DNA from 2 places in the Spirillospora sp. CA-108201 genome. Region 2 is predicted to be linked to the other one. Evidence: riboswitches for the same ligand, from Rfam matches in the RefSeq annotation. Region 2 holds a riboswitch; the other holds the start of a gene.

Region 1 (14,925 bases), 6.1 Mb from region 2:
GGCCCCGGCGGCCGCTCGGACGCGCGGACGAAGGTCCCGCGCCCGACCTCGCCCACCACCAGGCCGCGCCTGGCCAGCTCCCGGTACACGCGGTTCGCCGTCGAGCCCGCGATGCCGCGGCGCCGGGCGAAGGCGCGCTGCGGCGGCAGCCGCTCGCCCGGCCGCAGCCGTCCCGCCGCGATGTCGGCGGCCAGCTCGTCCGCGACCCGCCGGAAGTCGTCCATGCGATCCCCATATTGCACCGAGAACAATGTTTTTATTGCACCGAGAATAGCTCGACTTCTAGGCTTGGGGCACTTCGAGTCGACTGGAGCGAAATGATCTCGTACGGGGCCGTCGCGGCCATCGCCCTCTTCGCGCTCGGGCTCGTCCTCACGCCCGGGCCCAACATGGTCTACCTGGTGTCGCGGTCGGTGACGCAGGGCCGCCGCGCCGGGCTGATCTCGCTCTGCGGCGTGGCCGCGGGATTCCTTGTGTACGTCGCGGCCGCCACCGCGGGCCTCACCACCGTCTTCACGCTCGTCCCGCCCCTCTACACGGCGATCAAGCTGGCCGGCGCCTGCTACCTGCTGTGGCTGGCCTGGCAGACCCTGCGGCCGGGCGGCACGAGCGCCTTCGCGCCCGCGGACCTGCCCGCCGACCCGCCGCGCCGGCTGTTCGCGATGGGGCTGGTCACCAACCTGCTCAACCCCAAGATCGCCGTCCTGTACGTGTCGCTGCTGCCGCAGTTCGCCGACCCCGGGCGCGGCCACGTCGCCGTCCAGATCCTGCTGCTCGGCGCCGTCCAGGTCGTGATCGCCGTCACCGTCAACGCCCTCATCGTGCTCGGCGCCGGATCCATCGCCGCGTTCCTCGCGCGCCGGCCCGGCTGGCGGCGCGCCCAGCGCTACCTGATGGGCTCGGTGCTGGCCGCCCTCGCCGTCCACATCGGCCTGCGCCCCGCGACCGCCTGACCGGGCGGCCCCGGGCCGCCTCCGGGGGGCGCGGCCCGCGCCGGCCCGCCGGTCCTTGCCATGATGGGCCGGTGATCGAACGCCAGGACGAGCCCGGCGCCCGGGCGGGCCGCCCGGGCGCCGCCTCGACGCCTCCATGTCGCTGCTCGCCGACCTGTTCGCCGGCAGGCGCCTCGACCCCGGCTACGCCGAGGCCGCGGCGCGCCGGGCCGCGGCCGGCGAGCCCGCGCCGCGCAGGGGACGGCTCCGCGGGACGGGCGTCCTGCTCGTCCTCGTCCTCACCGGGGCGCTGGCCGCCGTCGCCGGGGTCGAGGCGCACCGCGGCGAACCGGTGGCCGCCGAGCGGCGCTCCGAGCTCGTCGGCCAGATCCGCGCCCGCACCGCCGAGACCGATGCCCTCCAGCGCCGGCTCGTCCGGCTGCGGGCCGACACCGAGCGCCGCCGGGCCGCCGCGCTGGCCCGCAGCGCCGAGGGCCGCCGCGTCCGGCGGGACGTGGCCGCGGCGGGCGCCGCGGCCGCCGCGGCGCCCGCCGCCGGCGAGGGCCTCGTGATCACCGTGGACGACGCCCCGCGCGGCGGCCCGGCCGCGCCGGGCCGCGCCGACGACGGCGGCCAGGTCTATGATCAGGACCTCCAGGTCCTGGTGAACGGGCTGTGGGCGGCGGGCGCGCGGGCCATCGGCGTCAACGGCCAGCGGCTCACCCCGACCACCGCGATCCGCGCCGCCGGCGAGGCGATCATGGTCGACTACCGGCCGATCGGCGGACCCTACGAGGTCACGGCGCTCGGCGACCCCCGGCGGTTGCGGGACGCCTTCGCGGGCTCGCCCGCCGACCGGCGGTTCGCGGCGCTGCGCGACCGGTTCGGGATCAGGTACGGCACGCGCCGCTCGGACGAGGTGCGGCTGCCCGCCGCGGGCGCGTTCCGGCTGCGGTACGCCGCGCCCCGCGACGGGGGCGGCCGGTGAGCGGAGGAGGGGTGGCCCGGGAATGATCGCGCTGATCGGGCTCGTGGTCGGCGTCACGCTGGGCTTCCTGATCCAGCCGGACGTCCCGCTCTGGCTCCAGCCCTACCTGCCGATCGCGATCGTGGCGGCGCTCGACGCCATGTTCGGCGGCGTCCGGGCCCGGCTGGAGGGGATCTTCGACGAGAAGGTCTTCACGGTGTCCTTCGTGAGCAACACCGTCATCGCCGCGCTGATCGTCTTCCTGGGGGACAAGCTCGGCGTCGGCTCGCAGCTGTCCACCGGCGTCGTGGTCGTCCTCGGCATCCGGATCTTCTCCAACGCCGCGGCCATCCGGCGGAAGCTGTTCGGCGCGTGACCGGCGGCGAGGCCACCCGGCACGGCGGGACCGCGCCGGAGGACGAGCGGGTCCTTGAGGACGAGCAGGTCCCTGAGGACGAGCAGGCGCGCGAGGAGGGACCGGTGCCGGCGGAGCCCGGGGGCCTGCACGCCCTCGCCGACCTGCTGCGCCCGCGCTTCAGCGGGGGGCAGCTCGTCGGCGGGCTCCTGTGCCTCGTCCTCGGATTCGCGGTCGCCGCCCAGGTGCGCTCGACCGAGCACGACACCACGTTCGCCACCGCGCGGCAGGACGAGCTCGTCGGCATCCTGGCGGATCTGGGCCAGCGCTCCGAGCGGCTGAGAGGCGACCTGCGCGACCTGGAGGAGACCAGGGCCCGGCTGGAGCGGGACGCGGAGGGCGGGACGGCCCTGGAGGAGGCGCGCGAGCGGGCCACCACCTACGGCCTGCTCGCGGGCACGCTCCCGGCCGAGGGCCCCGGGATCGAACTGCGCATCGACGACCCCGGCGGCGGTGTGAGGGCCCTGAACCTGCTGGACGCCCTGGAGGAGCTCCGCGACGCCGGCGCCGAGGTCATCCAGGTCGGCGACGTGCGCGTCGGTGTTGACACCTACTTCCTGGACGGCCGCGACGGCATCCGCGCGGACGGCGCGCTCCTCACCGCCCCGTACCGGTTCCTGGCGATCGGCGACCCGCACACGATGACGACGGCGCTGGGCATCCCGGGCGGCCTCGTCCGCACCCTGGAGGGCGCGGGGGCCCACGTCCTGATCACCCGGCGCGCGAAGGTGTCCGTCGGCGCGGTACGGTCTCCCTAGAGGGAACGGGGGGGACGGTGGACGGACGCCGGGCCGGCACGTCGCGATCGCGGAGGTCCGCGCGGCGGCATGGACCTGCGATCATCGGCGAATGTAGTTTGGTGCAGCCGGTTCACCGTTCCAGTTGACCCCTCGGGTAATACCCGCGTAAGTTGCGGCGACCGTCGTGTGAGCGGGCGGTGAGTTGGACCGTGGCCGGGGGCGGTTCCCCGGCGTGGGTTGGGTGAAGGATGCGCGTGGCGCAGGCGGTCCCCGCTACGGCGGGCGGTCCGCGGGCGGCACGCCGATGGTAGGAGGCCGAGCCGATCGATGCCGAGCGTCTACTGCACGCAGTGCGGTCACGCCAACCCGGATGATGCCCGCTTCTGCTCGAACTGCGGCACTCCGCTGAGGGGTTCGGCGCCGCCGCCTCCCCGGGAGTCGCCGGGCGAGTCCACGTCCACGATCTCCATCGGGGGATTCGAGGCGCTGGACACCGACGCCGGCGCCGAGGAGCCGGTCGGGCCCGACCAGATGGCGATGGAGGCGCTCCCCCCGGGCACCGCGCTGCTCGTCGTGAAGCGCGGGCCCAACGCCGGCAGCCGCTTCCTGCTCGACAAGGACCGCACGTCCGCCGGCCGGCACCCCGAGAGCGACATCTTCCTGGACGACGTCACCGTCTCCCGTCGGCACGCCGAGTTCGCCCGGCAGGGCGGCGTGTTCTCCGTCCGCGACACCGGCAGCCTCAACGGCACCTACGTCAACCGGCAGCGGATCGACCAGGCCGGGCTGTCGGGCGGCGACGAGGTCCAGATCGGCAAGTTCCGGCTGGTCTTCCTGACCAACCCGGCCCACGGCTGACGGAACGCGGCGAGGACGCGGCGAACGATGGGAGGGCCCTTGAGCGCGGAGCCGGCCCGGTCCCCGATGACGATCGGGGACGTCCTCGGGCTGCTCAGGCCCGAGTTCCCCGACATCACCATCTCCAAGATCCGCTTCCTGGAGTCCGAGGGACTCGTCGAACCGGAGCGCAGCCCCTCCGGTTACCGCAAGTTCGGCGAGGCCGACGTCGAGCGGCTGCGGTACGTCCTCACCGCGCAGCGCGACCACTACATGCCGCTTCGCGTCATCAGGCAGCACCTGGAGGCGCGCGACCGGGGTGAGAGCGCCCCGCCGCTCGGCGCGCGCCGGACCGGCCCGCCCGAGCCCGACCGCCGGCGCCCGCGCACGCTCGTGGCCGCCGACACGACCGCTCCGGACCCCGCCGTGCGGCTCACGCGCCGCCAGCTCCTGGACGGCGCCGGGATCGACGAGGCCCTTCTCGCCCGCCTGGAGGAGTACGGCCTCGTCCGCCGGACCGGCGCCCACTACGAGGGCGAGGCGCTGAACATCGCGCGCGTGGCCGCCGCGCTCGGCGAGTTCGGCTTCGAGGTCCGGCACCTGCGCGCCGTCAAGGCCGCCGCCGACCGGCAGGTCGGCCTGATCGAGCAGATGGTCGCGCCGCAGCTGCGCCGCCGCAGCAGCGGCGCGCACGAGCAGGCGGCCGAGACCGCGCGGGAGATCGCCGCGCTGTCGGTGCGGCTGCACGCCGCGCTGGTCGCCGCGGGTCTGCGCGAGAGCCTCGACCACTGATCACGCGGCCGGTGGAGGATTTTGCCGCCCCCCGTGCGCCGCGAGCTGTCCGAGCCTGGGTGTACGTTGGCTACATGGTTCGGTCAGGAATCGATCCGCTGCACGTGGTGATCGAGACAGCGAGAACCAGCAGGGAGCCGCAGTGAAGCAGATGGAGGTCGTCGGCGTCCGGGTCGAGATGCCCTCCAATCAGCCGATCGTCCTGTTGAAGGAGACAGAGGGCGATCGCTACCTGCCCATCTGGATCGGGGCGGTCGAAGCGACCGCGATCGCCTTCGCCCAGCAGGGGGTGCTGCCCGCCCGGCCCCTCACCCACGACCTGTTCCGCGACGTGCTGGACGCGCTGAGCGTCCAGCTCCGCACCGTCAACATCACCGCGCTGCGCGAAGGGATCTTCTTCGCCGACCTCGTCTTCTCCAACGGCGTCGAGGTGAGCGCGCGCCCGTCCGACTCCATCGCCCTCGCGCTGCGCACCGGCGCCACGATCTTCGCCAGCGAGGACGTCCTGGAGGAGGCCGGCGTCGCCATCCCCGACGAGCAGGAGGACGAGGTCGAGAAGTTCCGCGAGTTCCTCGACACGATCTCCCCGGAGGACTTCGGCCGCGCCGGCTAGCTGTTCTGCCCTCCTGCCCGCGCGCCCGCCTGCGGATGGGTGGGTGGTGCCGTGGTGTATGTCACTCTGGAGTGCGAGTTCATGCCATGGGGCGAATGGTCGCCCATTGCGCCGGACCTGGCGGTTTTTGCGGGGGAACCATCGGGGTATGGACTGCGTGGGTGGCGAAGGTGCGCAGTTTGCCCACGTGAAGCCGGTTCATCCGGGCATGCGACGCGCCGACGATGAACGTTGACCACACCCTGACCGGCACCTACCGTGCTGGTGGAACACCCGTGGTGTAATTCGTCAAACCCCCTTGACGAGCCGCCGCGGGATGATAGAAGCCGGAGGTCCGCGTGGCGGTGAGCAGCGGCGAGGGCAAGGCGACCCCCGACAGGCGCGTGGCGTCCCGCCGTGCCGGAGAGCAGGGCCTGCTCTTCGACACCCAGGTGTCGGCGCCGCCGGAGGACGTCGGCTACCGCGGCCCGACGGCGTGCGCCGCGGCGGGGATCACCTATCGGCAACTCGACTACTGGGCCCGCACCAAGCTGGTGGAGCCCAGCGTGCGGTCGGCGCAGGGATCGGGCAGCCAGCGGCTGTACAGCTTCCGCGACGTCCTGGTCCTGAAGGTCGTCAAGCGGCTCCTGGACACCGGCGTCTCGCTGCAGCAGATACGCACGGCCGTCTCCCACCTGCGCGACCGCGGCGTCCAGGACCTCGCCCAGATCACCCTCATGAGCGACGGCGTCAGCGTCTACGAGTGCACCTCTCCCGACGAGGTCGTCGACCTCCTCCAGGGCGGGCAGGGCGTGTTCGGCATCGCGCTCGGGCGGGTGTGGCAGGAGGTGGAGGGCAGTCTGGCGGAACTGCCCGCTGAACGCGCCTCCACCGGCGACGACGACCCCTCCGGACACCACCACGACGAACTGGCCGACCGGCGGCGCGCCCGCCGCACCGGCTGAGGCCGACGCCTCAGAGCGCTTCTTTGCGCTGCAGGAAGGCGAACGCCCCCCATCCCGGCAGGACCGGCAGCCACAGCGTCAGGAGCCGGTAGAGCAGCACCGCCGACGTGGCCGTCTCCGCCGTCAGCCCCGAGATCGTCAACGCCAGCGTGAGGGCGCCCTCCACGGCCCCGAGCCCGCCCGGCGTCGGCGCCGCCGACCCGACCGCGTTCGCGGTCAGGAACACCAGCACCACCGTCGTCCACGGCAGCGAACCGCCGAACGCCCGGATCGACGCGTCGAGGCACAGCGTGAACGCCAGCGTCAGCAGCAGGGTGCCGCCCATGCCGGTGGACAGCTTCCGCGGCGACTGCAGGACGTCCACCAGGCGCGGAACCACGCCCGAGAACATGGCCCGCAGCCGCGAGGCGACCACCCGCCGCACCCGCGGCACCGTCAGCGCGAGCCCCGCCAGCAGCCCCAGCCCGAGCACCGCGAGCACGATCGTCCGGGACGGGGCGAGGTCGTGCGTCGCCTTCGCCGTCGAACCGGTCAGGAACCCGAACAGCACCAGCAGCAGGATGTGGGTGACCAGCCCCACGAGCTGGGACGCGCCCACGCTCGCGACGGCGAGGGCGGGCCGGACGCCCGAGCGCTGCAGGTAGCGCGTGTTGACGGCGACGCCGCCGACGGCCGCCGGCGCGACCAGCTTCACGAACGACGCGGCCAGCTGCGCCAGGACCGTCCGCCCCAGCGGCAGCCGTTCGGGGACGAACCCCATCAGCATGAACGCGGCGGCCACGTAGGTGAGCGCCGCGGCCCCCAGCGCCGCCGCCACCCAGTGCCAGCTCGCCGTGGCCGCCAGGTGGCCGATGTCCAGGCTCGTCACCTGCGGGATGACGATGTACGCCGCGACCGACAGCGCCACGATGCTGACGATGGTCCGCGGCTGGAACCGCTCCAGCCTGGCCGGCGGCGCCTCCGTCTCCGGCTTCAGCCGGACGATCTGCTCCCGGATGCGGGTGAGCAGGTCCTTGTTGTGCCGCAGCGCGGTGCGGGTCGCCCGCGACAGCGCCACCCGCTGGAGCAGCGGCACCGCCCCGCCGAGGGCCTCCTCGCCCAGCACCGGCGCCGCCGTCCGCACCGCCCGTTCCGGCCCCGTGCGCAGTGCCAGCGTCGTGAGCAGCTGCGCGAGGTCCAGGCGCAGCGCCAGGTCGCCGGCCGCCGTCTCCCCGGACCGCAGGTCGGTGAGGTAGGCGAGGCCGTCGTCGCCGACGAGGACCGCCTCGCCCTCCAGTCTCCGGTGCGCGAGCCGACCCGCCTGCAGCGACCGGAACTGCCGCCACACGTCCGTCAGCAGCTCGTCGGTGATCTCCTCGCCGGGGACGTCCCCGAGCCGCCGCCCCGGGACGTGCTCGTAGGCCAGCAGCGCCGCCTCGGTGCCGGCCTCGCAGGTGCCGACGAGCCGCGGCGTCCGGGCGCCCGCGGCGTCCACCGCGTACGCCATCAGCGACTCCAGCTCCAGGGACCGGCGCAGCGACCGCAGCGTCCGCCCCGTCGTCGCCCCGCGCAGCCGCAGCAGCCGCCAGACGCGGTAGAGCAGGCCGGCGGACTGCTGGTCGCGGTCCAGGACGCGGACCTCCACGTCCCAGTCGCCGTGCGGCTCCCGTCCCGCCGGGAGCCGGGCGCCGTACGCGCCGCGCGGGGAGGGGGCGAGGGCGACGCCGTAGCGGCGGGTCTCGTCGGCGTCGTGCGTGCCGTCCAGGCGCGCCCCCGCAGCGGGCGCAGCCCGAGCCGTTCGAGCGCGGCCACCACGGCCGCGCCCGGCGGGCGCGGGTTCGGCGTCCCGACCGCGTAGAGGGCGCCGTGGCCGATGGCGCGGCCGAGCAGGTAGGTGGCCGCCAGCGCGGCGACGGAGGCGTAGGACGCGGTCAGCCCCGTCAGCGCAGCCAGCCCGATCATGGTCCAGGTCGCGGCCTGCCAGCGGGCGCGGCCCGCCATCCCGACCGCGCTGACGAACGCGATCACCGGGGCGATGTCGGTGTGCACCGGCGCGGTCTCGGTGCCGCCCCAGATCAGCGAGTCGAGCACGCCGCCCGGCGCGGCCCGCACCACCAGGTCGTCCAGGCCCACCGTGATCCCGAAGGCGATCATCGCCGCCAGCAGCGCGACGGCCACGCGCATGCCGTCCTTGTGGAACAGCCGCTCGATCGCGAACGCGACCGGCACGGCCAGCACCCCGAAGCTGGACACCAGCGTCGCCAGCGTCAGCAGCAGCCGCGGCGCGTGCGCGGTGCCCTGCGCGATGTCGGTCTGCAGGCCGTGGGTCGTCTGCTGCGCGATCGACACCAGCAGCATCACCGCCGCCAGCCCCACCACGGACGCCGCGAACCGGATGGCGTCGGAGGACCGGCGGATCCGGTACGGCTGCGCGGGCTCGTCGACCGTCGCGCCCGCGGCCGCACCCTGCACCGGGCGCACCGCGTCGTCGTGGGTCTGTGTCACGCCGTACCGCCGCCCTGACCATCCGCCATCGTGATCAGCGTCCCAGACCCGGCGGCGCGCCGTCGAGTCGCGGGGCCGCCCCCGGGACGCGCGTCCATCCCGCAGCCTCATCCGCCCGCCCCCCGTGCGGTCCGGGACCGTCGCGGCCCAGGTGAGTCAGCACATGGTACTCGCCGGTACAGCGCCGGCGACGGAGGGCGGGGCCTCTTGCGGCGGGCCGGAACGACGTCGCGGACGCACCTTTGGGTAGGGTTCGACCTAGGACATGCCGTCGACCCTGTGCGGGAGAGACCCCACGCCGCCAGCGTGGGGCGCCGAAGGAGCAACCTCCCCGGAACCTCTCAGGCAAAAGGACCGTGCGGGCGAGGCACCTCTGGAAAGCAGGCGTCGGTCCCCGCGCGCGGGGAGGGGCGGCTCACCGAAGGGGAAACCCCGCCGCGCGGGTGAAGCTCTCAGGTGCCGATGACAGAGGGGGAGACCGGCCGCCGGCCGCGCCGGCGGCGCACCTGAGCGACCGCAGCAGCCAGGAGGCCCTCCATGACCGCCCAGTTCTTCGCCCCTGTGGCCGCGCCGCAGCACCCCCGGACGGCGTTCGCCGACCGGCACATCGGCCCTTCGCCGGACGACCAGGCGAGGATGCTGGCCGCCATCGGCTACTCCGGCGCCGAGGCTCTGATCGACAGGGCGGTCCCCGCCGCGATCCGCACGTCCCGGCCCCTGGACCTGCCGCCCGCGCTGAGCGAGACCGCCGCGCTGGACCGGCTCCGCGAGCTGGCGTCCCGCAGCACCGTCCTCACGTCCATGATCGGGCTCGGCTACCACGGGACGACCACGCCCGGGGTGATCATGAGGAACGTGCTGGAGAACCCGGGCTGGTACACCGCCTACACGCCCTACCAGCCCGAGATCTCCCAGGGGCGCCTCGAAGCCCTGCTGAACTTCCAGACGGTCGTGGGCGACCTGACCGGACTGCCCGTCGCCAACGCCTCCATGCTGGACGAGGGCACCGCCGCCGCCGAGGCCATGGCCCTCGCCCACCGCGTCTCCAGGCGCAGGGAGCCCGGGACGTTCCTCGTCGACATCGACACCCTCCCGCAGACGATCGAGGTCGTCCGGACCCGCGCGATCCCGCTCGGCATCGAGGTCGTCATCGCCGACCTGTCCGGCGGCCTCCCCGCCGGCGACTTCTTCGGCGTGCTGCTGCAGTACCCCGGCGCGTCCGGCGCCGTCCGCGACCTGGAGCCGGTCATCGCGCAGGCCCACGAGCGCGGTGCCAAGGCCGTCGTCGCCGCCGACCTGCTCGCGCTGACGCTGCTGCGCCCCCCGGGCGAGTGCGGCGCCGACATCGCGGTGGGCTCCGCGCAGCGGTTCGGCGTCCCCTACGGGTTCGGCGGCCCGCACGCCGGCTACATGGCGGTCGGTGAGGGCATCCAGCGCCAGCTCCCCGGACGGCTCGTCGGCGTGTCCGTCGACGCCGACGGCGCCACCGCCTACCGGCTGGCGCTGCAGACCCGCGAGCAGCACATCCGCCGCGAGAAGGCCACCAGCAACATCTGCACCGCCCAGGTCCTGCTCGCCGTGATGGCGAGCATGTACGCCGTCTACCACGGCCCCGAGGGGCTGGCGGCGATCGCGCAGCGGACGCACCGCCGCGCCGCCGAGATCGCCGCGGGGCTGCGCGCCGCCGGCGTCGAGGTCGTGCACGACTCGTTCTTCGACACCGTCCTGGCCCGCGTGCCCGGCCGCGCCGCCGCGGTCGTCGAGGCCGCCCGCGAGCGCGGGATCAACCTGCGCCCGGACGGGCCCGACCACGTCGCGGCCGCCTGCGACGAGACGACGCGGCCCGAGCACGTCGCGGCCGTGCTGGAGGCGTTCGGCGCCGCCGTGCCCGGCGAGGTCCCCGAGGCGTTCCCGGACGCCCTGCGCCGCGAGAGCCCCTACCTGACCCACCCCGTCTTCCACGCGCACCGCTCCGAGACCGCGATGCTGCGCTACCTGCGCAGGCTCCAGGACAAGGACATCGCGCTCGACCGCTCCATGATCCCGCTCGGCTCCTGCACGATGAAGCTGAACGCGACCGCCGAGATGGAGCCGATCACCTGGCCGCAGTTCGCGGACCTCCACCCGTTCGCGCCGCTCGACCAGGCCGCCGGCTACGTCGAGCTGATCGGCGAGCTGGAGGGCTTCCTCGCCGAGATCACCGGGTACGCGAAGGTCTCCGTCCAGCCGAACGCCGGCTCCCAGGGCGAACTGGCCGGGCTGCTCGCCATCCGCGGCTACCACGCCTCCCGCGGCGAGGAGCACCGCGACGTCTGCCTGATCCCGTCCTCGGCGCACGGCACCAACGCCGCCAGCGCCGTCATGGCCGGGATGCGGGTCGTCGTCGTGAAGTGCGACGAGGGCGGCAACGTCGACCTCGGCGACCTGCGCGCCAAGCTCGGCGAGCACGGCGACCGGCTCGCGGCGATCATGGTGACCTACCCGTCCACGCACGGCGTCTTCGAGGAGACGATCACCGAGGTCTGCGCGGCCGTGCACGACGCCGGCGGCCAGGTCTACGTCGACGGCGCCAACCTCAACGCGCTCGTCGGCCTGGCCCGCCCCGGCGAGTTCGGGTCGGACGTCTCCCACCTCAACCTGCACAAGACGTTCTGCATCCCGCACGGCGGCGGCGGCCCCGGCGTCGGCCCGATCGGCGTCCGCGAGCACCTGGCCCCGTTCCTGCCCAACCACCCGCTCCGCGAGGAGGCCGGCCCCGGCACCGGCGTCGGCCCGATCTCCGCCGCCCCGTGGGGATCGGCGGGCATTCTGCCGATCTCCTGGGCCTACATCGCGATGATGGGCCCGGACGGCCTGCGCGCCGCCACCGAGGGCGCCATCATCGGCGCCAACTACCTCGCCGCCCGCCTCGCCCCGCACTACCCGATCCTCTACACCGGCCGCGACGGCCTCGTTGCGCACGAGTGCATCGCCGACCTCCGCAAGATCACCAAGGAGACGGGGATCACCGCCGAGGACGTCGCCAAGCGCCTCATCGACTACGGCTTCCACGCCCCGACCCTGTCGTTCCCCGTCGCCGGCACCCTGATGATCGAGCCCACCGAGTCCGAGGACCTCGCCGAGCTCGACCGGTTCTGCGAAGCCATGATCGAGATCCGCCGGGAGATCCAGCGCGTCGCCGACGGAGGCTACGACGCCGAGGACAACCCCCTCAAGAACGCCCCCCACACCGCCGCCTGCCTCGTCTCCGACGACTGGAAGCACGCCTACACCCGCGAGGAGGCCGCCTACCCCCTCCCGTCCCTCCGGGAGAACAAGTACTGGCCGCCCGTCCGTCGCATCGACCAGGCCTACGGCGACCGCAACCTCGTCTGCTCCTGCCCGCCCCCCGAAGCGTACGAGTAGATTCTTTTATCTCCTCCTGCTGTGCCTATGGCAGTGCCCTCCTTCTTCGGGCCTGGGGGCCCTCCATCGTCGAGAACTGCGGGCGATCGCTGGCATCGCTCCGGCTCGCCCAGGGGCTCGCTGCGCGATCAGGTTCTCGCAAGCTCGAACCTGCCTTCGGACGCGATCGCGGGCCTCGGGTTGTCGCGGGGTTGCCCAGCGGGCTGAGGTCGTTGCAGTAGTGGGTGCTGCCGGGCGTGCCTGCGGACGCGGGTGATCGCGAGGGCTTGTGGCGCTTGCGGTTGGGGGCGTCGCCTTTGGTGCGAGGGTGTCGCCCGCGCTGAGGGCGCGGGTTGGCGGGCGCTCGCATTGGTTCGGGTTGGCGGATCGGGCGTTCGGCGATGCCGCGGGTGGCTCCGGCGATGGATTTGTGATCATGGTTCGGTTTTCGGGGTGTCGGGGCGGGACGGGGCGGGGGGTGGATCGCTACGCTCTTTGCGGACCCCGACCCCCAGAGGGCAGAAGAGCGATGATCGAGTCTCCGGACGCGGTATCCGACGACGCGGCGCGACTGTGCGACGAGGCCCGCGGCCTCGCCGAGAGCGGTGAGGCGGAGCGGGCCGCGCTGCTGTTCGAGAGGGTGCTCGCGCTGGGCGACACCCCTTTCCGGGCGCGGGCGGCGCTCGGGCTGGCGGTCGTCCTGGACGACGCCGGGCACGTGGAGCGCGCCAGGGAGGCCGACCGGGCCGCGATCGCCACCGCCGACCCCGAGTACGGGCCGCGCGCCGCCTACCACCTGGCGCTCACCCACGAGCGGGCCGGCGAGCACGAGCGGGCGGCGCCCGCCTGGCGGGTCGTGGTCGACTTCGGCAACCCCGCCTACCTGCCGCCCGCCCACCTGGCCCTCGCCCGGATCGCCGACGACGCCGGCGACTTCGACGCCGCCCGCGACCACTGGGAGGCGGTGATCGCGACCGGGGACGCCGAGTACGGGCCGCCCGCCGCGCACGACCTGGCCCAGCGGCTGCTGGAGCGCGACGAGCCCGCCCGGGCCCAGCGGGTCCTGACCGCCGGGCTCAAGCTGATCGACCGGGGCGCCGACCCGTACGCGCACGGGCGGCTCGCCGTCGCGCTGGGCATCTCCTACCTCGACCAGGCGATCGGCGCGTTCGGCGCGGCGCTGGAGGAGGAGCCGTCCGACCCGGAGGTCGGGCCGCTCGCCACCGAACTGCTGGCGCGGACGCTGCCGCTGCGCGGCCGGGGCGCCGAGGCGAGCGAGGTGTGGCGGCGCGGGCTCGCCGAGCCCGGCACCGCGGGGCAGGTGCGGGCGCGGCTGCGCCGCGAGTTCGGCGACGCCGACGACGAGGGCGACGGCGACCTGTGGTGGGAGCCCGTCGTGGAGCACGCCGTGTCGGACGGCACCCTCCCCGCGCTCGCCGGCGAGGCGTTCGGCGCCCTCGACCACATGTACGCGCTGCTCGGCGTCCGGTACGCCGAGCGCCGGACGGACGACGCCCGCGAAACCCTCGGCCGGGCGGTGCGGGTGCCGGCCGGCTACGCGTGGGGCCCCCTGCTGCACGAGAGCTTCGCCGAGCGGTTCCGCCTGGCGACGGGCACGGCCGTCCCGGACTGGACCGAAGGCTAGCCGGCCGTGTTTCACAGTCCCGGCCCACCTCGCTCGCCTGGCGGCTCGCCACGTGACCGGGCCGGGGCGAACGCGGCGTCGCGTTTGCGCGCGTGGCCTGGGCCACTTCGAGACGGGCCCTACTAGCCGGCGATGGCGCGCTCGGCGATCACCTTGGTGATGCGGGCGCGGACGAGGTACTCGGTGGGGACGGCGTTGCGCCGCCCGAACTCCTCGGCCCGGTCCGCGCCCATGTAGCGGCCGCCGATGACGGTCGCCCAGCGGAGCACCTCGTCCAGGTCCTCGACGAGGGACGCCTCGGCCTGGATCAGCACGTACGAGTACGGCGGCGTCTGGTCGTCGACGCAGACGGACAGGCGCGGGTCGCGGGCGAGGACGCGGCCCTTGACGCTGCGGTGCCCCGTGTTGAACAGCAGGTCGTCGCCGTCGAGGACGAACCAGATCGGCGTCACGTGCGGCGAGCCGTCCTTGCGGGTGACGGCGGCCTTGCCGGTGCGGGTGCCCTCCATGGCGAACGCGCGCCACTCGCTGTCGCTCATCGTCTCCATGGACCCAGTCTGCCGCACGACCCGTCCGCGCCTGCCGCTACCGTGAGTCACATGAAGGTCGCGACGGCGCACGGGCCCGCAGAGGTGGTGCTGGACGAGGTGGACGACCCGGCGCTCCTGCTGGTGCTGACGCACGGGTCGAACGGGGGAGTGGAGGCCGCCGACCTGCTGGCGGTGCGGGCGGAGGCGCTGCGGCTCGGCGGCGCCGTCGCGCGGGTGACGCAGCCGTTCCGGCTCGCCGGGCGGCGGGCGCCCGGCCCGGCGGCCAAGCAGGACGAGGCGTGGCTGGAGATCGTCGCGGTGCTGCGCGAGAGGTTCGGGGACGTCCCGCTGGTGCAGGGCGGCCGGAGCAACGGGGCGCGGGTGGCGTGCCGGACGGCGGCCGCCGCGGGGGCGGCGGGCGTGGTGGCGCTGGCGTTCCCGCTGCACCCGCCGGGCAGGCCGGAGAAGACCCGGGTGGAGGAACTGCGGTCGGCGGGGGTCGAGGTCCTCGTCGTCAACGGCGACCGGGACCCGTTCGGCGTGCCCGACCCGGCGGACGCGGCGCGGGTCGCGGTCCTGCCGGGGGAGCGGCACGCCCTCGACAAGGACCCCGCGGCGGTCGGCCGGGAGGTGGAGCCGTGG
Region 2 (14,925 bases):
CTGTGGGACGGGCTGACGCACCGGCGGCGGGTGGAGCTGACCAAGCGGGAGATGTGCAGCATCGCCTCGTTCGGCATCTGGTCGGAGATGCTGCTGATGCAGTCGCTGGTGATGCACGCCTACCGGCACCGCTACGACAGCGACCACGTGGCGTACGCGCTGACGGAGATCGCCGACGAGTGCCGCCACTCGGCGATGTTCGGCCGGATGGTGCGCACCTGCGGGCTGCGCACGCACCGGCCGCGAGCGCTGGAGTTCCACTTCGCCAAGCTGTTCGGCGCCGTGTACGACCCGGTGCCGATGTTCGCCGGGACGCTGATCGTGGAGGAGTTCACCGACGCGTTCCAGCGGCTGACGTTCCCGGACGAGGACGTCCAGCCGATGATCCGACAGGTCACCCGGATCCACGTGGTCGAGGAGGCCCGGCACATCAGGTACGCGCGGGAGGAGATGAAGCGGCTGGTCGCGCGGACCCCGGCGGTGCGGCGGCGCGCGATCGCCTACGGGATGGCGCATGCCACGCGGCTGATGGCCGCGCAGCTCGTGCACCCGTCCTGCTACGCGGCGGTGGGGCTGGACCCGGGGCTGGCGCGGCGCGTGGCGGCGCGCAGCCCGCACCGGCGCGCGACGATGGCGTGGTCGTTCCGCAAATGCACCGCGTTCCTGGACGAGGTCGGTCTGCTGGACGGCCGCGCGCGCGACGTATGGATCCGGGCGGGACTGCTGGAGCGGTGACCGATACGCCGGGCCGCCATTCGCATCACCCTCGAACCGATTATTAGAAAATGGTTCGGTAATGGCCGGGCGCTGGCCCGGCCCGGACAGGCGAAAGGGCCGCGGAGCAGGGACCACTCCGCGGCCCTCGGGCGAGTAAGGGCTGCTAGCCCCGGATGTCACGCACCCAGGACACTCCGAACGATGGCATGGTCACGACGTCGATCCCCTCCTCCCCAGGCCTCGCTGCGCACCGATCATCCCGCCTGGCGCGAAAGCCCGATCGGCGCGCTCCCTCCCCTTTACCGGTTCACCCTAGAAGGTGCCGGCAGAAGTGAAGCCGTGATCGGCCGATTCAGGTCAGGAACGACTCAGTGCGGCGAGGACTTCGCGGGCGACGGCGGTGGCGGTCCGGAGGCAGGCGCGCTCCCTGGCGTCCGCACGCCCCCCGCGCGGCGCCTGCTCGCTGTAGCCGACCGTGAAGACCGCGTTGCGGGTCCGGGCCGTGACCTGACCGACCACGGTCGGCTGCCCCCTGTCGGTCTTGAACCAGAGGAACGCCGCGTCCCCGATCCCGCCCCGGCGCTCCAGGGAGACGGTCCGCACGAGCGGCGCGTCGTGCGCCTGCGCCCACTGCGCGTCGAAGTAGCCCTCGGCGTCCTGGACGGGCGTCGCGGAATCGCCCGGCGCGTACAGGTGCGCCTCCACCCGCAGCCAGCGGAACGCCGAGCCGGTCGAGGAGTACGTGCACGTGGTGAGCGTCGAGTTCGCGCTCTGCCGCCGCGTCGCCTTCGGCACGGCCCGCTCGACCGTGCCCGCCGCGACCGTCCCGCACGGCGCCGGAAGCGCGTTGATCACATTCTGCGGCGTGCCCGGCGACCCGGACGGCCGGCCGGGCGGCGTCCGGCGCGGCGCCGCCTCCCGCTCGCCTCCCCCGGACATCACCACGACGACCGCGACCCCCGCCGCGGCGAGCGCCACGGCCGCCGCGACCAGCGCGACCAGTGCGGCGAGCCTGCGGGGACGGCGCCCCGGGGCCGGCGGCTCCGGCCCGGAGTACGGCCGGTGGAACGGCTCGACCGGACGCTGAAGGCCCACGCCGCGCTCCTCACTCCCGACTCGCCGACCCGTTCCCGCCATCTGCCAACGTAACCAGGGCCGCGGCGCCTGGCCAGGGACCCTGGCGGTGCCGTTCGTCGGACCCGGTGGTCACAATGAGGAGATGCTGACAGCCGACATCGCACGGACCTCGGCGGCGGTCGCGGGCACCTCGGGCCGCAAGGCCAAGATCGCCGCGCTCGCGGAGTGCCTGCGCGCGGCCGACCCGGGCGAGGCCGCGACCGTGGTCGCCTACCTGTCCGGCGAGCTGCCGCAGCGCCAGATCGGGGTGGGGTACGCCGCGCTGCGCGACGTCCCGCCGCCCGCCGCGGAGCCGTCCCTGACCGTCCCCGAGGTCGACGCGGCGTTCGGCGAGATCGGCGCCGTGTCCGGGCCCGGCTCGGTCGCCCGGCGGCGCGAGCTGCTCGCGGCGCTCTTCGGCCGCGCCACCGCCCCCGAGCAGGGCTTCCTCATCAGGCTGCTGGCGGGCGAGCTGCGGCAGGGCGCGCTGGACGGGGTGATGGCCGAGGCGATCGCGGCGGCGGCGCGGGTGCCCTCCGCCGAGGTGCGGCGCGCCTTCATGCTGCGCGGATCGCTCGGCCCGGTCGCGACCACCGCCCTCGCGGAGGGCGTGGACGGGCTGCGCGCGTTCACGCTGGAGGTCGGGCGGCCGGTCAAGCCGATGCTGGCGGCCGCCGCGCCGTCGGTCGACGAGGCGTTCGCCAAGCTCGGGGGCGAGGCGGCCGTCGAGTGGAAGCTCGACGGCATCCGCGCCCAGGTGCACGTGTCCGGCGGAGAGGTCCGGGTCTTCACCCGGACGCTGGACGAGATCACCTCCCGGCTGCCCGAGGTGGTGGAGGCGGTGCGGGGGCTGCCCGTCCGCGCGGCCGTGTTCGACGGGGAACTGATCGCCCTGCGGCCGGACGGGCGCCCCCACCCGTTCCAGGTCACCTCCGCCCGCACCGCGACCCGCACGGCCAAGGGCGTCGAGCCGGTGCCGCTGGCCGTCTTCCTGTTCGACGCCCTGTACCTCGTGGAGGCCGGCGACGCCCCTCCGCAGGGCGCGCGCGGCGAGGACCTGCTCGACGCGCCCGGGGCCGAGCGGTACGCGGCGCTCGCGCGTGTGGTCCCCGAGGAGCTGCGGATGCCCCGCGTGGTCACCGGCGATCCCGCCCGGGCCAAGGAGGTCTTCGACGAGGCCGTCGCGCGGGGCCACGAGGGCGTCGTGGTCAAGGCCCTCGACACCCCGTACACGGCCGGGCGGCGCGGCGCGGGCTGGATCAAGGTCAAGCCCCGGCACACCCTCGACCTCGTCGTCCTCGCCGTCGAGTGGGGGCACGGCCGCCGGCAGGGCCTGCTGTCCAACCTGCACCTCGGCGCCCGCGATCCCGAGACCGGCGGCTTCGTCATGCTCGGCAAGACCTTCAAGGGGCTCACCGACGAGCTGCTCGCCTGGCAGACGGAGCGGCTCCGCGCGCTGGCCGTGCGCGAGGACTCCTGGACGGTGCACGTCCGGCCCGAACTGGTCGTCGAGATCGCGTTCGACGGCGTCCAGCACAGCCCCCGCTACCCCGGCGGCATCGCGCTGAGGTTCGCCCGCGTCCTGCGGTACCGGCCCGACAAGTCCGCCGCCGAGGCCGACACGATCGACACCGTCCGGGCCGTCGCCCCCGTCATGGACTGAGCTCGGGCGCCTCCGCCGGCGGCAGTTCCCCGGACGGCGGCTCGTCCCCGTGCGCACGGCCGCGGGCCCGCCGGGCGGACGCGGCGCGGGTCCGGAGCCGCGACCCGGTCTGCCCCCGCACGCGCGACAGGGTGCGGCGGCGCGCCCGGGCCGCGGCCTCCCGGTGGGCGCGGGCCGCGGCGTTGCGCTCGGCGCGCTCGACGGCCTCCCGCTCGGCCCGGAACGCGGCGCGGCGCGCCGCCCGCCGCTCGGCCCGGCGCGCCCGGCCGCGCTCGGCCCGGCGTTCGGCCCGCCGCTCGGCGCGGGCGGCGGCGCGGGCCAGCCTGCGGCGGCGGGCCCGCTCGGCGGAATCGGCGCGGCGCTGGAGCAGCTCGGGCGGGATGAGGTCGTGCCGTCCCGCGATGAACTCCTGCACCCAGATCTTGGCGCGGATCAGCGGCCGCCTGAGCCGCGTCTCGCGCCGGACGGCCCGCTGGTAGCGGCGCGAGCCGGGGTCGTAGCGCCAGCGCGACCAGGGCGAGCCGGGCCGCGCCACCCGGATCGCGCCGACGATCAGCAGCGCGGGCATGAACAGCCCGAGCAGGCCCGTCCAGATCTTGCCCTTGAGCAGCGTGACCACGGCGAGGACGAGGTTGACCGCGAGGGAGGCGATGTAGACGCGGGTGATCAGCCCGGTGCCCGGGTCGGGCGCGATGCCCTCGTAGCCGAGGGGGCGGATGCCGAGCAGCAGCAGCCCGGTCACCGCCATGGCGACGAACACGGCGTCGACGGACGCGCGGCCCTTCTCCGTCCAGTAGACGTCGCTGAGGTGCAGGATCAGCGCGAACTCGTCCAGGACGAGGGCCGAGCCCATCCCGAACACCGCCGCCGCCGCGAGGTCGAGGCCGACGTAGGCGTCCGGGACGGCGAGGCTCGCCACGCCGCCCATCAGCATCAGCACCACGCCGAACACGACGTGGTGGATGTGCACGTCGCCGGCCTTCACGTTCCGGAACCACCAGCGCACGTCCGCGCGGATCAGCCGGACGTTCACCCGCGTCAGCACGAAAGTGATCATGAACGCGACGAAGAAGCCGAACAGCGGCAGCCGCCCGGTGGCCACGATGCGTTCGTCGAACATCTGGATCATCTGCCCCCCGCCCTCCCAATGATGCACCGTGACATGCGCGGATATCGTGGGACCCCTGCCGACGATCAAGGAGAGATCCGTCATGAGCCGCATCGTGGACCGCTGCGATCCCGGATACCGGGCATGGATCGCCGAGGCGATCCGGCTCGTGGACGCCGACGCCAACCGCAGCGCCGACACGCACCTGCACGTGTTCCCGCTGCCGCCCGAGTGGGGCATCGACCTCTACCTGAAGGACGAGTCGGTCCACCCCACGGGTTCACTGAAGCACCGGCTCGCGCGGTCGCTGTTCCTCTACGGGCTGGCCAACGGCTGGATCCGCCGGGACACGACGATCATCGAGGCGTCCAGCGGGTCGACCGCGGTGTCGGAGGCGTACTTCGCGCGGCTGCTCGGCCTGCCGTTCGTCGCGGTCATGCCGGCCACCACCAGCCCGGAGAAGATCCAGCTCATCGAGTTCCACGGCGGCCGCTGCCATCTGGTGGCCGACCCGTCGGCGATCTACGAGGAGTCGCGGCGGCTCGCGGCCGAGTGCGGCGGCCACTTCATGGACCAGTTCACCTTCGCCGAGCGGGCGACGGACTGGCGCGGCAACAACAACATCGCCGAGTCGATCTTCGAGCAGATGCGGCTGGAGCGGTTCCCCGAGCCGTCCTGGATCGTGGTCGGCGCCGGCACCGGCGGGACGTCCGCGACCATCGGCCGGTACGCCCGCTACCAGCGGTTCCAGACGCGGCTCGCGGTCGTCGACCCGGAGGGGTCGGCGTTCCACGGCTCGTTCGCCGACGGTGACCCCGCCCGCACCGCGGCGGGCTCGCGGATCGAGGGCATCGGCCGCCCCCGCGTCGAGCCGTCGTTCCTGCCCACGGTGATCGACCGGATGATCCGGGTGCCGGACGCGGCGTCCGTCGCGGCGATGCGCTGGACGAGCGGGGTCAGCGGCCGCAGCGTCGGCGGCTCGACCGGCACGAACATGTGGGGCGCCGCCGAACTGATCGCCCAGATGCGGGCCCGCGGGGAGCGCGGCAGCGTCGTCACGCTCATCTGCGACGGCGCCGAGCGCTACGCGGGCACCTACGGGTCGGACGCGTGGCTGGCGGACCAGGGCCTCGACATCGGCCCCTACGTGGCCGCGCTGGACGGCTTCCTGAAGACCGGCGCGATGCCGGACGTCACCCCGTGACGCGGATCGGGTTGAACAGGTCGGCGTAGATCAGCAGGCCGCCCATGACGATCAGGACGACCGCCATCACGTACGTCACCGGCAGCGCCTTGGCGACGTCCACGTAGCCCGGGTCGGGCCTGCGGAAGATCCGGGCGAACGCCTTCTTGACCGCTTCCAGCAGCGCGCCGGCGATGTGCCCGCCGTCCAGCGGCAGCAGCGGGATGAGGTTGAACAGCCCGACCGCGAGGTTCAGCGAGCCGAGCAGCATCACGAAGAAGGAGACCTTCTGCGTGCCGGTGAAGTCGTCGGACGCGGCGACCTCGCCGCCGATCCGGCTGACGCCGACGACGCCGATCGGCCCGTTCGGGTCGCGCTCGTCGCCGCCGAAGGCCGCGTTCCACACGCCGACCATCTTCTGCGGCATCCGCACCAGCGCGCCGACGGTGCGCCCGGTCAGGTCGCCCATCGTGCTCGCGACCGCGCCCGGCCCCTGCCGCTCGATCGCGCTGGACGGCGTGATGCCGAGGAACCCGACGTTGACGACCTTTTCCTCGTCCTTGAGGTCGTACATCTGGTTGCGGGTGATGGGCACGTTCAGCCGCACGTCCCTGCCGTCCCGCCGGACGGTCATCGGGACGGTCCTGCCGCCGTCCTCGCGGATCAGCACCTGCAGCTGCCCGTAGTCGTCGATCTTCTTGCCGTCGAACGCCGTGATCCGGTCGCCGGCCTGGAGCCCGACCTGCCGCGCGGGCGTCGGCGCCGCGTTCGCCGGGCACGCGGCGACCTTGGCGCTGGCCGGCACCATGCACTCGGCCACCTCCTTGATCACCGGCTGCGGCTGGCTGGTGCCGATGCCCATCAGCAGGATCGCGAAGAACATCACCGACAGCAGCAGGTTCATCGCGGGCCCGCCGAACATGATGAGCAGCTTCTGCCACCACTTCTTGGCGTAGAACACGCGGTCGCCGTCGCCGGGCCCGACCTCCTCCAGCGAGGCCCCGCGCGCGGACTCGATCAGCCCCTGCCACGGCCCGGTGCTGATCCGCCGCACCTGCCCGGGCGCGTCGCCCTTGCGCGGCGGCAGCATGCCGATCATGCGGATGTAGCCGCCGAGCGGGATCCACTTGACGCCGTACTCGGTCTCGCCCTTGCGCCTCGACCACATGGTGGGCCCGAACCCGACCATGAACTGCGTGGTCCGCACCTTGAACAGCTTGGCGAAGGAGAAGTGCCCGAGCTCGTGCAGTGCGATGGAGACCAGCAGGCCGAAGAAGAGGATCAACGCTCCAGCCAGGTAGTAGACCATGCGGCGTGCCCTCCGGGTCCGTGCACCCCGCGAGCCCGGGGGTGATCTCCGACAACCAGTTCAGAGTACGTTACGGCCCGCGATCCGGTTGAGGCGAACGGAGAAGCGGCACACGCCTTAAGCCACTTTGATGCGCGGTGCTAACCCGGCCGCGCTTCCTTGGCACGAGAACCCGTATCCAAGGGGAGGGCCGACGCCGCATCATGGCCCCCACCCGCCCCACGGAGGTTCCCTTGAAGCGCGGTCACATAGCGGCAATGGCGCTGATCCTGCCCCTGGCCCTGGCCGGCTGCGACGACGGCAAGCCGGCGAGCGCGTCGTCACCCCAGGCCCCGACCGCCGCGACGACGGCCCCGTCCACCCCCAGGCCCGGCAGGACCACCGAGACGCCGCCGCTCCCCCCGGCCCAGTCGAAGGCGGTCAAGGCCTTCAACGACTGCATGCACAAGCAGGGCGTCCAGATGCCGACCCCCAACCCCACGAGAACCCCCGCCCCCGACGAACTGCAGAAAATCAGGGCGGCCCTGCAAACCTGCGTGAAGTCCATGTCCGCACCCCCCAACTGACAGCCTCCGCCAGCGCAGAGCCGAGCGCGGGACACCGCCACACGAACACGGAGCGCAACGGCCGGGACCAGCCGCATGCGGATGGACGGAAACAGGACCCCCAGCAGCAACCGTCTGACGAAGCCACCTCAGCCGCCGCCTAAGCCCCGTGACAACGCGGGGGCCGCGATCGCGTCCGAAGGCAGATCCGAGCGAAGCAAGGATCTGATCGCGAAGCGAGCCGCAAGGCGAGCCGGAGCGATGCAGCGATCGCACGCGTTTCCCCAGGGTCGAGGCCCCCAAGGCCTCGACCCTGGGGAAACGCAATGAACACTGCTAGCCTTCTGCGACAGCTGATGATCCCGTGCGGGAGAGTCCCTCGCAGCCGGTGGGGGGCGCCGAAGGAGCAAATCCTCCCCGGAACCTCTCAGGCCCACGGACCGCACGGGCCAGGCGACCTCTGGAAAGCGGGGACTCCTGTCCCCCGCCGAAGGTGAAAGCCCGCCGTGCCGCGGCGGGTGAAGCTCTCAGGCGCCGATGACAGAGGGGGAGGCACCGATACGCCCGGTGCGCGAGTGGGACGATGGACCATGCGCGCCCGTGACGAAGGAGCCGAGCCCATGTCCGCCGATCCGACCGCGAAGAAGACGCCGCTGCACGACGTCCATGAGGACCTCGGCGCGAACCTCGTCGACTTCGCCGGCCATCTGATGCCGCTGCGCTACGCGAGCGAGACCGCCGAGCACCGGGCGGTCCGCACGGGCGCGGGGCTGTTCGACCTGTCGCACATGGGGGAGATCTTCCTTTCGGGTCCGGGGGCGGGGGCGGCGCTGGACTTCGCGCTGGTCGGCAACCTGTCGCCGATGCCGGTGGGCAAGGCCCGCTACACGATGATCTGCGGGCCGGACGGCGGCGTCCTGGACGACCTGATCGTCTACCGGCTCGCGGACGAGACGTGGATGGTGGTGGCGAACGCCGCGAACGCGGCGGTGGTCCGGGAGGCGCTGGTCGAGCGGGCCGCGGGGTTCGAGGCCGCGGTGGACGACCGGTCCGGCTCCTACGCGCTGATCGCGCTGCAGGGCCCGCGTTCCCAGGGGATTCTCGAGGGGTTCACGGACGCGCCGCTGGCCGGTCTGAAGTACTACGCGATCCTGGCGGGGCGGGTCGCGGGCGTGGACGCGCTGGTCGCCCGCACGGGGTACACGGGCGAGGACGGGTTCGAGCTGTTCGTGGACGCGTCCGACGCGGTCCGGTTGTGGGGGGCGCTCGCCGCGGTGGAGGGGGTCGTCCCGGCGGGGCTGTCGGCTCGCGACACGCTGCGCCTGGAGGCGGGGATGCCGCTGTACGGGAACGAGTTGACGGCCGAGACGACGCCGTTCGAGGCGGGCCTCGGCCGGGTGGTCAAGCTGGACAAAGCTGTCGATTTCGTGGGGAAGTCGGCCCTGGCGGCTCAGGCGCAGACCCCGCCGGGCCGTAGGCTCGTGGGACTGGTCGCGCGGGGGCGTCGCGCGCCTCGCAAGGGGTACCAGGTCGTCACGTCCGGCGGCGCGCCGTGCGGAATCGTGACGAGCGGCGCCCCGTCGCCCACACTGGGCACGCCGATCGCGATGGCGTACCTCGACAGCGGCGTCGAGGAGGCCGGCCTCGCGGTGGACGTCCGCGGCCGGCGGGAGCCGGTGGACGTGGTGGCCCTGCCGTTCTACAAGCGTCCCTGATCTGCAAGCGTTCCTGAACAAGTTGTCCGGCGGTGTGGGGGCGCGCCCCCACGGTGGAAAGAGAGAAGTGATCGTGAGCGTTCCGGAGGAGCTCCGCTACAGCGAGGAGCACGAGTGGGTGTCGGGCCTCGGCGGCGAGGACGGCATCGTCACGGTCGGCATCACCGCGCACGCCGCCGACGCCCTCGGTGAGATCGTCTACATCGAGCTGCAGCCGTCGGAGGGCGACGCCGTCGAGGCGGGCGAGCCGTGCGGCGAGGTGGAGTCGACCAAGTCGGTCAGCGACCTCTACTCCCCCGTCAGCGGCGAGATCACCGCGATCAACAGCGCGGTGGTGGACGAGCCGAAGGTCATCAACGACGACCCGTACGGCGAGGGCTGGATCTTCAAGGTGCGGATCTCGCAGGAGCCGGGCGACCTGCTCGACTCCGCCGCCTACGACAAGCTGATCGAGGAATCATGAGCCTGAACGACTCCCTCGCGACGGCCGATCCGGAGGTCGCCGAGGCCGTCGCCGCGGAGCTGCGCCGCCAGCAGGGCACCCTGGAGATGATCGCGTCGGAGAACTTCGCGCCCGTCTCGGTGCTGGAGGCGCAGGGCTCGGTCCTGACGAACAAGTACGCCGAGGGGTACCCGGGCCGCCGGTACTACGGCGGCTGCGAGTTCGTGGACGTCACCGAGCAGCTCGCCATCGACCGGGCCAAGGCCCTGTTCGGCGCCGAGCACGCGAACGTCCAGCCGCACAGCGGCGCGCAGGCGAACACGGCGGTCTACTTCGCGCTGCTCCAGCACGGCGACACGATCCTCGGCCTCGACCTCGCGCACGGCGGGCACCTCACGCACGGGATGCGGCTCAACTATTCCGGCAAGGTGCTGAACGTGGTGCCGTACCACGTCCGCGCCGAGGACGGCCTGGTCGACATGGACGAGGTGGCCTCGCTCGCGGCCGAGCACCGGCCGAAGATGATCGTCGCGGGCTGGTCGGCGTACCCGCGGCAGCTCGACTTCGCGGCGTTCCGGCGGGTCGCCGACTCGGTCGGGGCGCTGCTCATGGTCGACATGGCGCACTTCGCGGGCCTGGTCGCGGCGGGGCTGCACCCCTCGCCCGTCCCGCACGCCGACATCGTGACGACCACGACGCACAAGACGCTCGGCGGCCCGCGCGGCGGGCTGATCCTCGCCCGCGAGGAGTACGGCAAGAAGATCAACTCCGCGGTGTTCCCCGGCATGCAGGGCGGCCCGCTGGAGCACGTGATCGCCGCCAAGGCCGTCGCCCTGAAGATCGCCGCGTCGGAGGAGTTCCGGGCCCGGCAGGCGGCGACCGTGGAAGGCGCGAAGCTGCTCGCCGAGCGCCTGCTCGCCGAGGACTCCGCCAAGGCCGGCGTCAGGGTGCTGACCGGCGGGACGGACGTCCACCTCGTGCTGGTCGACCTGGTGGACTCCGAGCTCACCGGCCGGGACGCCGAGGACCGCCTGCACGACATCGGCATCACGGTGAACCGCAACGCGGTGCCGAACGACCCGCGCCCGCCGATGGTCACCTCCGGCCTGCGGATCGGCACCCCGGCCCTCGCGACCCGCGGCTTCACCGCCGCGGACTTCGCCGAGGTCGCGGACGTGATCGCGCTCGCACTGCAGCCGTCCTTCGACCGGGACGCGCTCGCCGCCCGGGTGAAGGCGCTGGCCGACAGGCATCCCCTGTACCCGAACCTGTGACGTTCCGGCGCTCCCTCCCCTCGCGGGGAGGGAGCGCGGCCGCAACGAGGTAGCCATGGCCATCAGCGTTTTCGACCTTTTCAAGATCGGCATCGGTCCGTCGTCGTCCCACACGGGCGGGCCGATGGCCGCGGCGCACCGGTTCGCCCGGGGCCTGCGGCACGACGGCCTGCTGGAGAAGACCGCGTCCGTCACCGTGACCCTCTACGGGTCGCTCGGTCTCACCGGCAAGGGCCACGGCTCCGACAAGGCCGTCATCCTCGGCCTTGAGGGCGACAAGCCCGAGCTCGTGGACGTCGACCGGGTGGACGAGCGGCTCGCCGCCGTCCGCGAGCGCGGGGCCCTGCGCCTGTTCGGCGACCACGACGTGCCGTTCGTCGTCAACGAGCACCTGGTCTTCGAACGCAAGGTGTCGCTGCCCGGCCACCCCAACGGGATGCGCTTCACCGCCCTGGACGCCTCCGGCGAGGAGCTGCGCGCCAAGGTGTACTACTCGGTGGGCGGCGGCTTCATCCTGGACGAGAACGCCACCGGCGCCGACCGCATCAAGCCCGACGACACCGTCCTGCCGTACCCGTTCGACACGGCCGCCGAGCTGCTCGAACGCTGCCGGGAGACGGGCCTGTCGATCTCCGCGCTGATGCTGGAGAACGAGAAGGCGTTCGGCCGCGGCTCCGCGGAGATCCACGACGGCCTGCTCGAACTCTGGCAGGTCATGCGGGCCTGCGTCACCCGGGGCTGCACCCGCGAGGGCCTCCTGCCGGGCGGGCTCAAGGTGCGCCGCCGCGCCCCCCAGCTGCACCGCCAGCTCTCCGCCGAGAAGGCGTCCGACCCGCTCCACGCGATGGACTGGATCACCCTGTTCGCCCTCGCCGTCAACGAGGAGAACGCCGCGGGCGGGCGCATCGTCACCGCCCCGACGAACGGCGCCGCGGGCATCATCCCGGCTGTCCTGCACTACTACGACCGGTTCATCCCCGGCCGGGACGACGAGGGCGTCGTGCGGTTCCTGCTGACCGCCGGGGCGATCGGCGTGCTGTTCAAGCAGAACGCCTCCATCTCCGGCGCCGAGGTCGGCTGCCAGGGCGAGGTCGGCTCGGCCTGCTCGATGGCCGCCGCCGGGCTCACCGAGGTCCTCGGCGGCACGCCCGAGCAGGTGGAGAACGCCGCCGAGATCGGCATCGAGCACAATCTCGGCCTGACCTGCGATCCCGTCGGCGGCCTGGTCCAGGTCCCCTGTATCGAGCGCAACGCCGTCGGCGCCGTGAAGGCGATCAGCGCCGCCCGGATCTCCCTGCGCGGCGACGGCCGCCACTTCGTCTCTCTCGACAAGGCCATCAAGACCATGCGCGACACCGGCCGCGACATGCTCGACAAGTACAAGGAGACCTCCCGCGGCGGCCTCGCCGTCAACGTCATCGAGTGCTGAGCACCACGCTCGGGCCTGCGTCGGCAGGGTCGCCGGCCTCCGTCCTTCCGGGCGGCGGGGAGGTCAGCGGAGCGGGATGTCGAGGCCGTGCTCGTCTTCGGGGCGCGGGCCGTGGATGCGCCGGTCGGCCTCGCCGATCGCGACGTCGTCGATGCTCGCCTCCCGCCGCCGCATCAGGCCGCGCTCGTCGAACTCCCACAGCTCGTTGCCGTAGCTGCGCCACCACTGCCCGCCTGCGTCGTGCCACTCGTACTGGAACCGGACGGCCATGCGGTTCTCGCGGAGCCCGACCCCCGGCGGCGCGTGCTCGCCCTGTTCGACTGGCTCGGCGCGTGGTTCGCCGAGCCCGGCTTCCGCGGCTGCGCCTGGGTCAACGTCCACGGGGAGCTCGGCTCGTCCTCCCCGGCGGTCGCGGACGCGGTCCGCGCCCACAAGCAGGCCTTCCACGACCAGGTCGTCGCCCTGGTCTCCCCCGTCGACGCGTCCGCCGCCGAACCCGTCCACCTGCTCGCCGAGGGCGCCATCGTCCTCGCCGGCATCCACGGCGACCCCACCGCCGCCGACCGCGCCCGGACCGGCGCCCGGCTCCTCCTGGACAGGACCGGCCGGGTTTGACCCTGCCGTTGGCGGCAGGGTTCCAAGCTTGCGCCATGGAGACGAACTCACCGGACAGGGTCGTTCTGGTCACCGGCGCGGGAACCGGCATCGGACGCGCGACGGCGCGCATGTTCGCGGCCGAGGGGGCCCGGGTGGTGGCCGTCGGACGGCGACCCGGGCCGCTGGCCGAGACCGCGCGGGGCCGTCCCGGCATCGAGCCGCTCGCCGCCGACGTCACCGGCGACGGCGCCGCCGCCGAGATCGTGCGCAGGGTGACGGAGGCGCACGGACGGCTGGACGTGCTGGTCAACAACGCGGCGGTCGTCCGGAGCGGAACGCTGGAGGCCCTCGCTCCGGACTCGATCGCCCCGCAGCTCGCGACGAACCTGGTGGCGCCCGTCCTGCTGACCCAGGCGGCGCTGCCCGCGCTGGACGGCGGCGGGGTGGTCGTCAACGTCAGCACGTCCGTCGGGCAGCGGGGCTGGCCGGGAAACGCGTTCTACGCCGCCACGAAGTCGGCGCTGGAGACGCTCACCCGCGGCTGGGCGGTGGAGCTCGCGCCCCGCGGCATCCGGGTGGCCGCGGTGGCGCCCGGCGCGATCGCCACCCCGATCGGCGAGCACCAGGGCCTGTCCCCCGAGCGCCTGGCGGCGCTCCGGCGGTGGCAGATCGAGCACACCCCGCTCGGGCGCGTCGGGCGCCCCGAGGAGGTCGCGTGGGCGATCACGCGGCTGGCCTCGCCCGAAGCCGCGTTCGTCACCGGGGTCGTCCTCGCGGTGGACGGGGGCGCGGTGGTCGCCTGAGCGCCGGCGCACCCGGCGCCTGGTAGGACTGGGGGCGGAGGTGGTGGCGGTGCGGATCGGCGAGCTGGCGCGGATCACCGGGACGACGCCGCGCGCGCTGCGGCACTACGAGGAGGCGGGCCTGATCGCGTCCCGCCGGGCGGCGAACGGGTACCGGGTCTACGACGAGGGCGCGGCCGTCCGGGTCCGCAACATCCGCGAACTGCTCGCCGTCGGCCTCACCCTCGACGACGTGCGCGCCTTCTCCGTCTGCCTGGACGGCGACGTGGCGGCCTCGCCGCCGTCCGAGCGGGGCCTCCGGATAGCCCACGACCGCCTCGCCGTCCTCGACGCCCGCATCGCCGCCCAGACCGACGCCCGCGACCGCCTGGCCACCGCCCTGGCGCGGGCGGCCGAGGACCGTTCCGCACGGGCCCGCCGACGCGAATTTTCCGGCGAATCCGAGCGCTGACCGCTCCCCCGGCCGCGCGTTGCGGGCCGGGTCGGCGGGCAGGGTCAGGGGCGGGCGCCTCGGCCGGTCGGGGAGTGGGCGCCCTGACGGGCCTCGTCGCCGCAGTGGCGGCAGACGACCTGGGGGGCGACCGCCTCGCCGCAGGAGTGGCGCCAGCGGACGGGCGGGTCGTCCGGGTGCAGGTGCCGGTCGCCCCAGGCCATCAGCACGAGCAGGACGTCGCACAGCTCCACGCCCGCCGGTGTGAGGCGGTACTCGTAGCGCGCCGGGTGGTCGCTGTAGCGCTCGCGGCGGATGATGCCGTTCGCCTCCAGCTTGCGGAGGCGGACGGTGAGGATGTCGCGGGACGCGCCCGTGTTGCGGACGATCTGGTCGAAGCGCCGCACGCCGTAGCTCAGCTCCCGGATCGCCAGCAGGCTCCAGCGCTCGCCGACCAGGTCCAGGGTGTCGGCGATCGAGCACTCGCGCGGGTCGGCGTCCTTCGGCATACCGGGAAGCCTAAAGCCTGTCTCGAAGTGGCCTGGGCAAGGCACGCGAACGCGTGACCTGGCCGGTGGAGCGAAGCCGGAGGCG

What was found. A riboswitch is a leader RNA that binds a small molecule or an ion and turns the genes downstream of it on or off. The one in region 2 is predicted to bind glycine.
Region 1: another riboswitch for glycine. It lies ahead of gcvP (aminomethyl-transferring glycine dehydrogenase); the one in region 2 lies ahead of gcvT (glycine cleavage system aminomethyltransferase GcvT).

Annotation. Positions count from the first base shown of each region.
Region 1 covers NZ_JBNJNE010000001.1:1,661,506-1,676,430, reverse strand. Annotated here, with positions in the region: gene ACQEU6_RS08245 (aminotransferase-like domain-containing protein) at 1-224, opposite strand, end outside; gene ACQEU6_RS08240 (LysE family translocator) at 318-953, shown strand; gene ACQEU6_RS08235 (DUF881 domain-containing protein) at 1,090-1,920, shown strand; gene ACQEU6_RS08230 (small basic family protein) at 1,943-2,275, shown strand; gene ACQEU6_RS08225 (DUF881 domain-containing protein) at 2,272-3,072, shown strand; gene ACQEU6_RS08220 (double zinc ribbon and FHA domain-containing protein) at 3,382-3,912, shown strand; gene ftsR (transcriptional regulator FtsR) at 3,952-4,683, shown strand; gene ACQEU6_RS08210 (bifunctional nuclease family protein) at 4,826-5,296, shown strand; gene ACQEU6_RS08205 (MerR family transcriptional regulator) at 5,635-6,240, shown strand; gene ACQEU6_RS08200 (lysylphosphatidylglycerol synthase transmembrane domain-containing protein) at 6,251-7,726, opposite strand; gene ACQEU6_RS08195 (hypothetical protein) at 7,726-8,724, opposite strand; glycine riboswitch at 8,997-9,091, shown strand; glycine riboswitch at 9,092-9,203, shown strand; gene gcvP (aminomethyl-transferring glycine dehydrogenase) at 9,262-12,129, shown strand; gene ACQEU6_RS08185 (tetratricopeptide repeat protein) at 12,638-13,753, shown strand; gene ACQEU6_RS08180 (PPOX class F420-dependent oxidoreductase) at 13,876-14,301, opposite strand; gene ACQEU6_RS08175 (alpha/beta hydrolase family protein) at 14,353-14,925, shown strand, end outside.
Region 2 covers NZ_JBNJNE010000001.1:7,767,181-7,782,105, reverse strand. Annotated here, with positions in the region: gene ACQEU6_RS37440 (AurF N-oxygenase family protein) at 1-735, shown strand, start outside; gene ACQEU6_RS37435 (hypothetical protein) at 1,075-1,812, opposite strand; gene ACQEU6_RS37430 (ATP-dependent DNA ligase) at 1,937-3,496, shown strand; gene ACQEU6_RS37425 (hypothetical protein) at 3,486-4,709, opposite strand; gene cds1 (L-cysteine desulfhydrase Cds1) at 4,708-5,808, shown strand; gene ACQEU6_RS37415 (M50 family metallopeptidase) at 5,798-7,096, opposite strand; gene ACQEU6_RS37410 (hypothetical protein) at 7,354-7,662, shown strand; glycine riboswitch at 7,999-8,094, shown strand; glycine riboswitch at 8,099-8,188, shown strand; gene gcvT (glycine cleavage system aminomethyltransferase GcvT) at 8,262-9,356, shown strand; gene gcvH (glycine cleavage system protein GcvH) at 9,430-9,819, shown strand; gene glyA (serine hydroxymethyltransferase) at 9,816-11,072, shown strand; gene ACQEU6_RS37390 (L-serine ammonia-lyase) at 11,128-12,501, shown strand; partial or broken gene ACQEU6_RS37385 (DUF1348 family protein) at 12,565-12,777, opposite strand; gene ACQEU6_RS37380 (hypothetical protein) at 12,805-13,116, shown strand; gene ACQEU6_RS37375 (SDR family NAD(P)-dependent oxidoreductase) at 13,152-13,901, shown strand; gene ACQEU6_RS37370 (MerR family transcriptional regulator) at 13,951-14,352, shown strand; gene ACQEU6_RS37365 (winged helix-turn-helix transcriptional regulator) at 14,397-14,840, opposite strand.